Regions from separate parts of the Xenorhabdus griffiniae genome, predicted to be linked through region 1. Evidence: predicted binding sites of a transcription regulator. Region 1 holds the regulator's gene; the other holds the start of a gene.
What was found. Region 1 encodes CRP, which controls carbon source genes, mostly activating them, when cyclic AMP is high. Its sites were predicted from a motif close to ATGTGANNNNNNTCACAT; they were not measured.
Positions count from the first base shown of each region.

Region 2: the regulator CRP is predicted to act here: its motif matches at 6,054-6,071, upstream of yrbN (protein YrbN).

Region 1 is NZ_CP147737.1:342,788-350,686, forward strand. Features, by position in the region: gene ppiA (peptidylprolyl isomerase A) at 1-126, shown strand, start outside; gene WDV75_RS01565 (aminodeoxychorismate synthase component II) at 510-1,085, shown strand; gene WDV75_RS01570 (aspartate aminotransferase family protein) at 1,208-2,425, shown strand; gene crp (cAMP-activated global transcriptional regulator CRP) at 2,486-3,118, opposite strand; gene WDV75_RS01580 (phosphoribulokinase) at 3,675-4,544, opposite strand; gene WDV75_RS01585 (YheU family protein) at 4,611-4,829, opposite strand; gene WDV75_RS01590 (LysE family translocator) at 5,018-5,623, shown strand; gene murQ (N-acetylmuramic acid 6-phosphate etherase) at 5,695-6,600, opposite strand; gene WDV75_RS01600 (RNA-guided endonuclease InsQ/TnpB family protein) at 6,726-7,898, opposite strand.
Region 2 is NZ_CP147737.1:4,354,287-4,362,185, forward strand. Features, by position in the region: gene WDV75_RS19840 (inverse autotransporter beta domain-containing protein) at 1-73, shown strand, start outside; gene WDV75_RS19845 (IS5 family transposase) at 372-1,124, opposite strand; gene WDV75_RS19850 (sensor histidine kinase) at 1,235-2,938, shown strand; gene btsR (two-component system response regulator BtsR) at 2,941-3,660, shown strand; gene WDV75_RS19860 (DEAD/DEAH family ATP-dependent RNA helicase) at 4,086-5,978, opposite strand; gene yrbN (protein YrbN) at 5,968-6,048, opposite strand; gene nlpI (lipoprotein NlpI) at 6,150-7,034, opposite strand; gene pnp (polyribonucleotide nucleotidyltransferase) at 7,218-7,899, opposite strand, start outside.

The DNA of each region.
Region 1 (7,899 bases):
GGTAAAGTCGTCAAGGGCATGGATGTGGTGGATAAAATTTCTCAAGTCAAAACAGAAAATGTTGGCCCTTACCAAAATGTACCGGTAAAACCTATTGTGATCTTGTCTGCCAAGGTTGAACCTTAACAGCCCGGACCGACATATTACGCGTTATCTTTCAAGTTGCTCATTATAAGACAACATAACTCATTGTTTCTCCCCGCGAAGCGGGGAGAAACAATGAGTATCTTGAAAGGTGATTGGTATAATACGGTATTCGGATAATCATAACTGGTTGTTTGAGTACCGTTTACATTCCCCTTCTTTCTACCATTTCTGCATTGTTACATCATGTTGCATTATAGTAATGCGCTCGCCGTACCACTATTTTAAAAGTGCTTCTGTGGTATGATTAGCCCCCCATTGCTGTTAATACTGCTTTACCTGATTTTACTATTATACAGAATGCATAATACCCCAATGGGGTAGGGCAACTTATAAGACTATAATAATCAGTAGGATATACTCCTATGTTACTAATAATAGATAACTACGATTCTTTTACATTCAATTTATACCAATATTTTTGTGAGTTAGGGGCAGAGGTTTTAGTTAAGCGTAATGATGAGATTCAGCTTAAAGATATCGAAGATTTGGCGCCTACTCATTTAGTCATTTCTCCGGGGCCTTGCACGCCAAATGAAGCAGGGATCTCGTTGGAAGCGATTTCACATTTTGCAGGGAAATTACCCATCCTCGGTGTGTGTCTGGGGCATCAGGCAATAGGTCAGGCTTTTGGTGCCAAGGTTGTTAAAGCGCGTGAAGTAATGCATGGAAAAACCAGTCTGATTCACCATAGCCAGCAAGGGGTATTCAAAGGATTAGATCGTCCATTGACGGTCACGCGTTATCACTCTCTGGTCATTGCCGCAGAAACGCTTCCTGCTTCATTTGAAGTGACGGCCTGGAGTCAGCGTAATGGCGACGTAGATGAAATCATGGGAATACGTCACCGTACTTTGCCACTGGAAGGGGTGCAGTTTCATCCAGAAAGCATTCTTAGTGAGCAGGGACATGAATTGTTGAATAATTTCCTCAGATATTAGTCAGATACCTCTATACTCCCTCATTCTGTTGTTTTTTTATTTGCCCTTAATTGATTTTTTATTCATATTTTATGACTATTATTTCACTTCGAAATGGCAAGTATAAAAATAAGGTGAGGGAAATGGTAGAAAATAAAGCAGCAAATAGAAACACCTATGATCAAGTGATGTTGCCTATTTATGCACCGGCGAATTTTATTCCTGTCAGAGGGCAAGGAAGTCGAGTATGGGATCAACAGGGTAAAGAATACATAGATTTTGCCGGAGGTATTGCTGTTCTGGCTTTGGGGCACTGTCATCCGGCTTTGGTGAACGCCCTGAAACAGCAGAGTGAAAAATTGTGGCATATCAGCAACGTTTTTACCAATGAGCCTGCCTTAACCTTAGCGCAAAAGTTGATTGATGCGACTTTTGCCCAAAAGGTCTTTTTCGCTAATTCGGGGGCGGAAGCCAATGAAGCGGCATTTAAATTGGCACGTCGTTATGCGATTACCCGTTATCATCCGAATAAAACCAAAATCATTGCATTCCATCAGGCATTTCATGGTCGTACCTTTTTCACGGTTTCGGTGGGAGGGCAACCGAAGTATGCCGAAGAGTTTGGGCCTAAACCCGCCGATATTGTTCATGTGCCTTTTAACGATCTGGATGCCGTTAGAGCGGAAATCGATGATCACACTTGTGCTGTTGTTTTGGAGCCAATCCAAGGTGAAGGAGGAGTGACTCCTGCGACAATGGCGTTTCTGCATGGGGTGCGGGAATTGTGTGATAAGCATCAGGCTTTGTTGGTCTTTGATGAAGTCCAGAGTGGAATAGGGCGCACGGGGCAGTTATATGCTTACCAGCATTATGGCGTACAGCCGGATATCTTGACGACGGCAAAAGCACTGGGGGGCGGTTTTCCCATCAGTGCAATGTTAACGACAGATAAAATCGCGGCGGCAATGGAAACGGGCGCCCATGGAACGACTTATGGTGGAAACCCATTGGCTTGTCGTATCGGTTGTGTCGTACTGGATATTATCAATACGCCAGAAGTGCTGATGGGCGTGGAAAAACGGCACGATATGCTCATTCATGCTTTGGAAAAGATGAACCAAAAATATGGTATCTTTCGTGAATTTCGCGGAAAAGGCTTGCTTATTGGGGCTGTATTGAAAGCTGAATATCAGGGCAAGGCCAAAGAAATATTGCAGCAGGCGGCAGAACTGGGATTGATGTTATTAAGTGCAGGAGACAGCATCTTGCGCTTTACACCATCACTGATTATTCCTGAGGACGAAATCACAGAGGGTATGGTGCGGCTGGAAATGGCGATATCCCGTTGGTTAAACAAATAACAGTAAAAAAGCCAGTGCGAAGTAATAGATTGCACTGGCTGAGTTTCGGTTTATTGGGAATTAACGCGTCCCATAAACGACGATGGTTTTGCCATGTGCAGAGATCAGGCTTTGATCTTCCAGCATTTTCAAAATACGGCCAACCGTTTCACGGGAGCAACCCACAATCTGCCCAATTTCCTGACGTGTGATTTTGATTTGCATACCATCAGGGTGAGTCATTGCATCAGGCTGTTTGGCCAAATTGAGCAATGTCTGGGCGATACGGCCTGTAACGTCCAGAAAGGCTAAGTTACCTACTTTTTCAGAAGTGGTTTGTAGGCGACTTGCCATCTGAGCAGATAAACGCATCAGAATATCAGGATTGACCTGAATTAACTGGCGAAATTTCTTATAGGAAATTTCAGCCACTTCACAGGCACTTTTGGCTCGTACCCATGCAGTACGTTCTTGCCCCTCTTCAAATAATCCAAGTTCACCAATGAAATCCCCCTGATTTAAATAAGAGAGAATCATTTCCTTACCTTCTTCATCTTTTATTAGAACAGCAACTGAACCTTTAACAATGTAGTAAAGCGTTTCTGCTTTCTCACCTTGATGAATAAGCGTGCTCTTGGATGGATATTTGTGAATATGGCAGTGTGACAAAAACCATTCAAGAGTAGGGTCTGTTTGTGGCTTGCCGAGAACCATTCGCTTTATCCTCTGTTGTTATTTCTGCCTTTATGATGTGAGAAACTGTCGTTCCTCTTCAGGCTGGCTTTATAAAGTCAATAGCTTAACATATTAGCCTGCTGAAAAACTGACAAGCGGGAATTTTATATGGATTATAAAGATGCCAAAATTTAGGCATATTGATCTTAACCCATATACCTTGCCAGTCCACGCTTGTAACCTTGTTTGTAACACAGGAAAGCGCTTCTGTCTTCTCTTGTATCGCTTCAGCATATTAGACTGACTGCCAGATTACCAGAAATCAGGCAGAAGAGTTGGTTTTATTGATTTTACATTTATATACCTATCGTCTTTCAAGATGTGTTTTATACGCATTAAACTTCAAGCTGCAATTTACAACACGATATGAAACCTGATTTCTCCCCGCTTCGCGGGGGAGAAATTACATGCATCTTGGAGTGAGATTGGTATACAAGGAAAAAATTTTGTCACAAAAAATAACCTGCTTATTTAAATAAAACAGGTAACATTATTTTTTGTTACCTGTTTTATTAAAAATTAAATAGAGATTAAATTACGAGATTTTTTTGCCTTCCAGTAATTGTTTAACAAGCGGTGCCATAATTAATTCCATTGCCAACCCCATTTTTCCACCAGGAACAACGATAGTATTTATGCCGGAAATAAATGAACCCTGAAGCATCGCGAGCAAATAAGGGAAATTAATTTGCGTGAGTCCACGGAAACGGATCACGATAAAACTTTCGTCCAGAGAGGGGATCGCTTTGGCAGAGAAGGGATTGGAGGTATCAACGGTAGGGACACGTTGGAAATTGATATGGGTACGTGAAAACTGAGGAGTGATGTAGCGGATATAGTCATCCATTGAACGAACAACGGAATCCATAACCGCTTCTCTGGAATGCCCTCGCTCGCCCGTATCTCGGATGAGTTTTTGTATCCATTCTAAGTTGACGATCGGTACAACGCCAATTAGCAGATCAACATGACTGGCGACATTGTGTTGTGGCGTGACAACTCCCCCGTGAAGTCCTTCATAAAATAGGACGTCCGTATTAGATGGCAGAGCTTCCCACGGGGTGAAAGTACCTGGTGATTGGTTATAGGGGACGGCTTCATCATAGGTATGAAGATATTTTCGGCAGCGGCCATGGCCTGTTTCCCCATACTCAAGGAATGTTTTTTCCAGCATACCGAAATCATTGGCTTCTGGCCCAAAGTAGCTGATATGTCTGCCTTGTTCTCTTGCTTTCCGTATCTCGGCATCCATTTCAGGACGAGTATAACGATGGAAACTATCCCCTTCTATCAGTGCAGCTGTTACGTCAAATTGCTGGAAAATCTTGCGAAAAGCGACACTGGTTGTGGTTGTTCCTGCTCCACTGGAGCCAGTGATTGCGATAACGGGGTGTTTGGCAGACATGAACAGACTCCTTAATTAATAAAATTGGCGAATCAGTCAATTAGAATGAATCAAACAAGTTGAGTTTTACGGGCGGAACATCTCTTTAGGCAAGATATTAACGGTTCCATGTAGTTCAGACCATACCAACAGAACTTCACCTCGTTCAAGTTGACGTTTGACGTCTTGCACTTTTTGCTCGAGCGTTTTTTCCTGTTCGCCGTAATCAGTACCTTCCCGCAGGACAAAACTTTCAATTAAGTTGTGGAGTGTATCGGCTTCCAATTGTTGCCACGGGATAATCATTGTGATTGCTCCTGAAAATACTGTCATTCATCATCGGGTAAACATCGTCGTTGCTAATGGAGTTGTAGTCTACGATTCATAATGAATTTGAATTGATTTCATGATTAGTTATCTTGTATGTGAAATAACATACTGTTATTTTTCTTGAAAAGAAATGTTAACCACCAGGGTGGGAGGGGAATCTACCCATGACTTTAAGCCTGATATTCTCGCTTAGTATATTTATGTTTATTTCCGCTGTCACACCGGGCCCAAACAATTTGTTACTGACATCATCGGGAGCTCATTTTGGTATTCGCCGTTCTGTCCCGCTTTGTCTGGGTATTATTCTGGGAATGCAAACCATTTTGCTGCTGTCTGCGTTTGGTGTTGCTGCGCTACTGCTGATTTATCCTGCTTTACATACGGGGCTGAAAATACTCGGATGTCTGTATTTATTATGGCTGGCCTGGAAGACAGCCACTTCGCATTATAAACGGCTGGATACTACAGCATCGGCAAGAGAGCCAATCAAAATTTATCAAGGCTGGCTATTGCAGTTCTTAAATCCCAAAACCTGGTTGATGGGATTGGGCGCAATCAGTAGTTACAGTCTGGCTGGAGAGCTGTATAACTATTCCATTTTTGCCATCAGTATAGTGATGTTAATCGTCAATATCCTCGGCAGTGTAATCTGGTTGGTTCTTGGTTCACTGATTGGTCAGTTACTGAAAAGCCGTCGCGCGTGGTTTACATTCAATATCGTAATGGGTGTCCTGACTGCCGCTTGTGTGCCTTTAATCTGGTTTGGGTGACTGCTCCCCCCTTTTACGACACCCTCGCATTGGGCGAGGGTTTACGGCGGATTTTGCTAAAGAGATAGTGATTATCGGTCTGTTGAGATAGCTGGCCGGATAAGCCCATGATGTTTTGCCAATAATGCGTTGGCTTCTTCGGCGTTAATACCCGATAAGATCATGACAATTGCGGTTTTGCAATGCCCACCACAGGCGTTTAACGCCTGTTCTGCCATTTCTCTGCTGCACTCCGTGGCGGCCATGACAATATTTTTCTGGCGTTCGATTAATTTGGCATTAGTGGCTTCTACGTCAACCATCAAATTACCATATACCTTGCCAATACGGATCATGGCACCTGTCGTGATCATATTCAGTATCAATTTTTGTGCCGTGCCTGCCTTCATGCGGGATGAGCCTGTTATCACTTCTGGCCCGACGACGGGCGTGATAGCAAGATCAGCCAACTGCGTCATTGGGCTATTTGGATTGCAGCTGATACAAGCGACAGTAGCACCAACTGATTTGGCATATTCCATTGCACCTAATACATAGGGTGTCCGGCCACTGGCAGCGATCCCTACCAGAACATCTCGTTGAGTAAAGTGTAACGCCTTAAGATCTTCTGTACCTAATTGCCGATTATCTTCCGCATTTTCGACAGATTGCAGAATGGCTTGGTGCCCGCCGGCAATTAAGCCGATTACCTGTTCTGGTTTTGTACCATAAGTGGGTGGGCATTCGCTGGCATCCAGGATACCTAAGCGCCCAGATGTGCCAGCGCCACTATAGATTAAGCGCCCACCCTGTCGAAATGCTTTGGCAACTTTATCAACCACACAGGCAATTTGGGGCAGTGTTTTTTCGACAGCAATAGCCACTTTTTTATCTTCATCGTTGATGACGTGCAGCATATCGAGTGTTGAAAGTTGATCAATGTGGGTACTGGCGGGATTACGACTCTCTGTTATCATATTGCTCAAGTCGATTTTCATCATTTTTCTGCCATATTTTATTGAAACTAAGAAGTGATTTATATGCGTCAGTTTATCTTACTGAGCATTTAATAGGAAATATACAGTGACTGCTCCCCGCCCTGTCGGGCGAGGCTTCCCACTTCCTAGGCCGCAACCGTCTGTATGACGGATTTACGCTGGCCTCCATGGGCAGATTGCACGACGAGTCCCGCCGCACATAATTCCCGTATGCCCTTGCGTTCGATGTTGATTGCCGCGTTGATATCGCGGTCATGTTCAACTCCGCATTCAGGACATTGCCAGATTCGCTTATTTAACGGCATTTCCGGCATTTTGTGGCCACAACAGTGACAGGTTTTTGAACTGGCAAACCAGTGATCCAGTTTCACCAGATGCACCCCTTTCTCTGCGGCCTTATATTCCAGTTTTATGATGAACCCAGACCATCCGGCATCACCGATAGCACGTGCCAGATGATGATTTTTCATCATATTTGCTGCTTTCAGTGTCTCCACAATTACCGCTTGGCTTTCGTCAACAATTGTGCGGGAGAGTTTATGCTGGAAATCAGCACGGGTATTGGCTACCCGTTCATGCACACCCGCAAGCTGTATACGGGCTTTGCGACGGTTCGCACTCCCCTTTTTCTTACGGGACAACGCTTTCTGTTTACGTCGCAAGTTGCGACTGGCATTGATGAGAGGGCGGGGATTCGGGGTTTTGTCACCATTCGATTTAATGGCGTAGTGCGAGAGTCCCATATCAATACCCGTAACATGTGATATCAATGTGGGTTTCGCCGGCGCTTTTGTCCCGTCATCGCAGAGTATTGACGCATAATATTTCCCCGTTGCGCTGCGGCTCAGCGTGATACTTTTCAATGAGCCCGTCATTTCACGATGTAAACGCGCTTCAATCGGTGAAACTTTCGGGATCTTGATCGCGCTATCAAGCACTTTAACCCCAACGCAATGATAGCTTGATTGTTTTCCATGCTTACTTTTAAATACCGGAAAACGCGCTTTCAGTTTCGGATTAAAAAAATGGGAAAAAGCCACATCAAGATTAATGACCGCCTGCTGCAATGCGATGGAATCATACGCTTTGAGCCAGGCATATTTACGGGATTTTTTCGCGACTGCCAACAGCGGTTTCAGATCCTTACGGGGGCTTAAACTGACACCGTGGCGCTGGTAAGCCTGTTTTTTGATGTGCAGAGCTTTGTTGTACGCAAAACGAACTGCGCCGAACTGGGCATTGAGAAACTCAGCCTGTTCCGGTGTCGGATAAATGCGTACTTTTGTGGCTCTTAACATG
Region 2 (7,899 bases), 760 kb from region 1:
CGTGAATATAGACGAAGGATTTGAACATGTTATCAATGATAAAATCTATGATTACGTCATCTGTGAGGAATAACGTTATTTGTCAGTCATTTTCATTGCTTAGTTAAACAATCCGCCCCACAGGGGCGGATTATTCTTTCCCATTCCCGTCAATACATTATCCTGTTAACACCTCTTGACGATATTAAATTCCACCTTTGATAATAACGTCTTATACCAATCTAACTTCAAGATACGTGTGATTTCTCCCCGCAAAGCAGGAAGAAATCAAGTTTCATATCGTGTTGTAAATTGCAACTTGAAGTTTAATGCGTATAAATGCTTATTGTTATTAGGGGCTGTTGACGTTTTGAGTTCACCATTTACTCAACCTACATCGGTAACCATATAATGACAAACGCCAGTGCCAACATACTGGCGTAATTTCGCGCCAATTTATCGTATCTTGTCGCAATAGCTCGAAAATGTTTTATTCTGGCAAACGCATTTTCGACCAAATGCCGATAACAGTATAAAACTTCATCAATACTTTTATCGGGTTTTCGGCTATTTTTTCGATAGGGAATGACCGTTTTTGAACCTTGTTTTTCAACGAAATCTCTGAAAGTACCGCTATCGTAACCTTTATCCGCGATCACAAAATCGGATGCGGGTGAATGGGTGACCAAACTTTCTGCATGTACAATGTCGTGCGTTTGACCCCCTGACAGCTCAAAATGGACAGGCAAACCATAACTGTCTACGGCCAAATGAATTTTAGTCGAACGTCCACCTCGACTTTTACCGATGGCTTCATCTTCTGTTGAAGCTGCCCCTGAGCTATGTTGATGAGCGCGGATAATACTCCCATCAATGAATAACCATTCGGTGTCTGTATTTTCAGATAACAATTTGAATAATAATTCAAAAACACCTTTCTTTGACCAGGCGTTAAAGCGCTTAAAAAGCGTATTCCATTTGCCAAATTCATCGGGTAAATCCCGCCACGGACATCCCGTTCTCATTCGATAAAGGATCCCTTCGAAAGTCAGGTAATGCGCGTCTTTGTGGTAAATACATCCATGTTGTTGCATTAATACAGCTAGCGTATTCCATAAAGATTTTGATAACATTGTTCTTGGCATGATGAGCTGGGGTAATGGTTTTTTCGCGAAGACAATGATACCAGATCATCATGCTGTTCAAACTTCCCTCCACGAAACGTCAACACGCCCTAATTACAAAATGAAAAGATATGTACGAGTTTAACCTTGTGTTGTTATTACTCCAGCAGATGTGTGTCTATCTGGTAATCGCTTGGCTCCTGAGTAAAACTCCCCTGTTTATTCCCCTGTTGCAAGTGACCGTCCGCTTACCTCATAAGCTGATGTGTTACGTGATTTTTTCCATCTTTTGCATTATGGGAACGTATTTTGGGCTGCATGTTAACGATTCGATTGCCAATACCCGCGCGATTGGTGCTGTTCTGGGAGGTTTTCTCGGCGGGCCAACAGTAGGGGCGATGGTCGGATTCACTGGGGGCTTACACCGCTATTCTCTCGGCGGAATGACCGCATTTAGCTGTATGGTATCCACTATTGTAGAAGGTGTATTGGGCGGCCTTGTCCATATTTATCTGATGAAAAAAGGACAAATCAATAAATTATTGAACCCGTGGACAGCGGCCATTATCACTTTCCTTGCTGAATGTACCCAAATGGGCATTATCCTGCTACTTACCAATCCCTTCAGTGAAGCGCTGAGTTTGGTGAAAGATATCGCGGCCCCTATGATCATCGCCAATAGTATTGGTGCGGCCATGTTTATCCGCATTTTATTGGACAGACGCGCTATTTTTGAAAAATATACCAGTGCTTTTTCTGCCCAAGCGCTAAAAATTGCTGTCTGTACAGAGGGAATTTTACGTAAGGGGTTCAATGAAGATAACAGTATGCGCGTGGCAAAAGTCATTTATCAGGAGTTAGAAATCGGGGCTGTCGCAATTACGGATCGGGAAAAATTACTGGCATTTATTGGTATCGGTTCAGATCACCATCTGCCTGGTACGCCAATTGCTTCCAAACAGTCTCATCGTGCTATTGAGAATAATGAGGTTGTGTATGCCGATGGCAATGAAACACCTTATTGCTGTTCCCTTAACCCAACCTGCAAACTTGGCTCGGCGCTGGTGATCCCTTTACGGGGAGAAAACCAACAGGTCATTGGTACAATCAAACTCTACGAAGCCAAGAATCGCCTATTCAGTTCCATCAATCGCACATTAGGAGAGGGAATTGCCAGTCTGCTCTCAGCCCAAATTCTTGCCGGACAATATGAACGGAATAAACAATCTCTGCTGCAATCAGAAGTAAAGCTCCTTCACGCGCAAGTGAATCCTCACTTTTTATTTAACGCCTTAAATACGCTGCAAGCTGTTATCCGTCGGGATAGCCAACAGGCAGGCCAGCTGGTGCAATATCTTTCAACATTCTTCCGTAAGAATTTAAAGCGACCTAAAGATATTGCCACACTGGAAAATGAGATAGAGCATGTAAACGCTTACTTACAAATTGAGAAGGCCCGTTTCCGTGAACGCCTCCAAATTGCCATCGAGATACCTGAATCTCTGCGCGATGCGCACTTACCCGCTTTTTCCCTTCAACCAATGGTAGAAAATGCGATTAAACATGGCACATCACAGTTACTGGATACAGGAAAAATTACGATTAGAGCCTATCAAAAAGACCAATTGCTATTGGTAGCGATTGAAGATAATGCAGGACTATATTGCCCCAAAAAAGTGGGAGATGATGGCCTTGGGATGAGTTTGGTAGATAAACGTCTGCGGCTTCGTTATGGTAAACAATATGGGGTAAGCGTTGAGTGTCAGCCAGAAGAATTTACCCGTGTCATTTTGTGTTTACCATTAGAAAAAAAACAGGCTAAAAAAGCGGCGTAAATATGAATATATTGATTGTTGATGATGAGCCATTGGCTCGTGAGAATCTACGTTGTTTGCTGGAAGAGGAAATTGATATTCAAATCATTGGAGAATGTGCCAACGCAGTAGAAGCGATTGGTGCTATCCATCGCCTGAAACCCGATGTTGTTTTCCTCGATATTCAAATGCCCCGCATTACCGGACTGGAAATGGTTGGTATGCTCGATCCAGAGCATCGCCCTTATATTGTTTTTCTGACTGCATTTGATGAATATGCGGTGCAAGCCTTTGAAGAACATGCATTCGATTATTTATTAAAGCCACTGGAAAAAGAGCGTCTGAGTAAGACACTGCAACGCCTGCGTTCTGGCTATCAAAAGCAAAATCTGACCGATCTTCAACGTGAAGATGAACAGCTGAAATATATTCCCTGTACCGGACATAGCCGAATCTGGCTGATGCCATTGGATGATGTCCTGTATGTCACTTCCCGCCTGAGTGGTGTCTATGTCATAAGTGCTAACGGACAGGAAGGCTTTACCGAGTTGACCCTGCGGACGCTGGAAACTCGCACTTCACTCACTCGCTGCCATCGCCAGTATTTAGTCAACATGACTCAATTACGGGAAATTGTTTTTGGCGAAAATGGGCAGGCAGAGCTGGTACTTAGCAATGATGAGCGTATTCCTGTAAGTCGTCGCTATTTGAAACCGCTTAAAGAAGAGTTGGGGTTAACTTGATCGCCGCTTAAGGCATAATGATCCTGAAAAACCTCAGAAATCAACAAGAGCGGGAGATTGCGGGAAATTTCAACGTTTGCTGATGGGTGACTTTTATAACGCGATGTTTCAATTAAATGCTCTTCCCAATCAGCATGGCCTCCTGCAAGGAATTAAACAGTTTTTTCATTCAATGAATTTGGATATACGCATTAAACGTCAAGTTGCAAGTTGCAATTTACAACACGATATGAAACCTAATGTCTCCCCGCTTTGCGGGGGATATGCATTAATCTCAACTAGATTGCCAAGAAAGAAGATTTAATAAAATTAGCAAGATAAATAGCAAAAGCCCTTTCTCCGTTAAGAGAAAGGGCTTTATTTAATTGACCATTGCGATATTTTTAGCGCAACGATGAATCAAGCCATTCAATGAAGATTAGTGCTTATACATTACCACTGCTTTGACGGCGACGTGGTGCTTCATCGTTGCCGCGACCGCGGAAAGAACCACGCTCACCACCACCACGACGTTCGTTGTTAAAACGACGACCACCGTTATTACCGAAACCATCACGGTCACGACGTGGACCATTGCCACCATTACCGCCATTACCATTGCGGCCACCACGACGCTCACGGCGCTCAAAGGGTTGCGCGTCTCCCATCAACTGCATATTCATTGGTTTGTTCAGAATACGAGTACGGGTAAAGTGAGACAGCAACTCCCCTGGCATACCTTTTGGCAGCTCAATCGTAGAGTGGGTAGCAAACAGTTTGATATTACCGATATAACGGCTGCTGATATCGCCTTCATTTGCAATCGCACCCACAATATGGCGAACTTCAACACCATCATCACGGCCAACTTCAATGCGATACAGTTCCATATCACCCACGTCACGACGCTCACGACGAGGACGATCACCTCTGTCACGCTCACCAAAGCCATTGCCATTGCCATTGCGACGACGATCATCACGCTCGTTGAATTCACGGCGAGGACGACGCACTGGATCAGGTGGCAGAATAAGTGGGCGCTCACCTTGTGCCATTTTCAGCAGGGCTGCTGCCAGTGTTTCCATATCCAGCTCATCGCCAGTACCCAGCTTAGACAGCAAGGCGCGGTATTGATCCAGATCGCTGCTTTCCAGTTGATTCTGAACATTAGCCGCAAATTTCTCCAGACGACGCTGGCTCAGAAGCTCTGCGTTTGGCAGTTCAACTTCTGGGATGGTCAGTTTCATGGTGCGTTCAACGTTACGCAGCAAACGACGTTCGCGGTTTTCAACAAACAACAGCGCACGACCCGCACGACCCGCACGACCAGTACGACCGATACGGTGTACATAAGATTCAGCATCCATTGGAATATCGTAGTTAACCACCAGGCTAATACGATCAACATCCAAACCACGAGCAGCAACATCAGTCGCAATCAAAATGTCCAAACGGCCATCTTTCAAGCGCTCAAGTGTCTGTTCACGCAGAGCCTGGTTCATGTCACCATTCAGTGCCGCGGAGTTGTAGCCGTTACGCTCCAGTGTTTCTGCAACTTCCAACGTTGCATTCTTGGTACGCACGAAAATAATCGCAGCATCAAAATCTTCTGCTTCCAGGAAACGCACCAACGCTTCATTTTTGCGCATTCCGTAAACAGACCAGTAGCTCTGGCTAATGTCAGGACGGTTTGTCACACTGCTCTGAATGCGAACTTCCTGCGGATCATTCATGAAACGACGGGTGATACGGCGGATCGCTTCTGGCATTGTCGCAGAGAACAGCGCGGTTTGATGTTCAGCAGGGATCTGGCTCATGATGTTTTCAACATCTTCGATAAAGCCCATACGCAACATTTCGTCAGCTTCATCTAATACCAAACCTTTCAGGTTGGACAGATCCAATGTTCCACGCTTCAGATGGTCAAGCAAACGTCCTGGTGTACCCACCACAACTTGTGGCCCCTGACGCAAAGCACGTAACTGAACGTCATAACGCTGTCCACCGTAAAGTGCAACAACATTCACATTGCGCATATGTTTGGAAAAATCTGAACACGCTTCAGCAACCTGCACCGCCAGTTCACGGGTTGGCGCTAACACAAGAATTTGTGGCGCTTTAAGTTCAGCGTCAATGTTATTCAATAAAGGCAAGCTGAAAGCAGCTGTCTTACCGCTGCCCGTCTGTGCCATACCCAGCACATCACGGCCACTCAGCAGGTGAGGAATACATTGTTGTTGGATAGGAGAAGGCTTCTCATAGCCCAAGTCTCCCAACGCAGAAAGGATAGGTGCCGATAAACCTAAATCAGCAAAAGAGATTTCAGTCTCAGTGGTCATGTAATGGTGCCTCATTGATCATGGCGGCCAGTCTACATAACACAGTGAAAAGAATTTCTGTCATTTTCATTTAAAATGTGAACTGGCTCAAATTATGTTATTAAACGAACAAACAAGCCCCCATCATCCAGAGATGTGGACTTTAAAATCTGTCGTGAAAATGTTCGTCAGCTATTGTTGGTTCGATTCCGATAAATCATCTTGTTTTTGGCCCAATAGTGCCAATTCCAACAATGCGTAGCGGTGCTCAACAAAGTTATGCACATTGTTAGCCACCGTCAGCTTGAATAACGCAGTTGCGCTATCCTCATCCCCCAGACTTAGGTAATGTTTACCTAAATAGAAGTCAGTTTCACTGAGATGCTCAGCGAGCGAAGTGTTATCTGTTGAACCCTGCTTTAAGCGTTCCATCAATGTTTTTTCACCGATTTTGCCTAAATAGAATTCAACAATATTCCAGCCCCATCTCCCTCGATTCGCTTTGTCAAAATGGTGCGACAAATTAGTCATTGCAGCCTTAGGATCAATTTTATCTTCCACAAGGTACAACCACAACGAACGGAAGGGATCATTTGGATCGTCTTGATAAAACGCCTGCAGATCATCCTGCGCCAATCGATAGCGGCCACCGTAATACAGTGAAATGCCGCGATTCATTCGCGCGTAGTTGTAAGTTGGATCAAGCTCTAAAACAGAATCAAACGCTTCATAGGCAGAATCAAAATTGCCTGCCTGCGTAAAATAAATTCCTAAATAATTAAAAATTTCAGGAATATCAGGACGGATAGACAAAGCCACTGAAAAATCATTCTGTGCCAATGCCCTCAGCCCGAGGCTATCATACAGCACACCTCGTTCATATAAAAGCTGTGCATATTCATCTTCCGTCAGTGACCGACTCGCAAGTATTTGCTCCATACGAGCCAGAATAACCTCTTGTTGCAATGTCGGTTGTAATGGAATAGCAATAACTTCATTTTTACGCCACCCAGTGCCGCTACATCCCACAAGGAGAAAAATAGCCGCAACATAACACCAGCGCAGAAAAGAATTCATTTCCCACTCCCGAAGCCAGACATCAATCAGAATGCCCTATGACTCCACCCACATTGTATATTTCAGGCTTCCTGCCCAAAATTAACTTCTTCTCATCTTTCGAACTATTACTAAGAACAATAATTCAAAATTTATTGAGATAAACGGCGCCCTTTTTACAGGACGCCGCTCTTTACGTCAAATTTATTCTACTGATGATGCCGGTGATTGCACTTCCGCATCAGTGGTAATCACAGCTTCTTTCATGCTCAGGCGGATACGTCCCTGACGGTCAATTTCCAGCACTTTCACCGGAACTTCTTGCCCGATTTGCAGATAATCAGTGACTTTCTCAACACGTTTTTCAGCGATCTGAGAAATGTGTACCAGCCCTTCTTTACCACCACCGATAGCAACAAATGCACCAAAATCAACAATGCGAGTTACTTTACCAGCATAAATACGGCCCACTTCAACTTCCGCAGTGATTTCTTCGATACGTCTGATAGCATGACGTGCTTTGTCACCGTCAGTCGCTGCAATCTTCACTGTGCCATCGTCTTCAATTTCAATGGTTGTTCCGGTTTCTTCCGTCAATGCGCGGATCACAGAACCGCCTTTACCAATCACATCTTTGATCTTGTCTGGATTGATCTTGATAGTGTGGATACGTGGTGCAAATTCAGAAATATCATTGCGTGGGCTATGAATTGCCTGCTCCATTACACTCAGAATATGCAAGCGAGCACCTTTAGCCTGATTCAGCGCAATCTGCATGATTTCACGGGTGATACCCTCGATTTTGATGTCCATTTGCAATGCGCTGATACCATCACGGCTACCCGCAACTTTAAAGTCCATGTCACCCAGATGATCTTCGTCACCC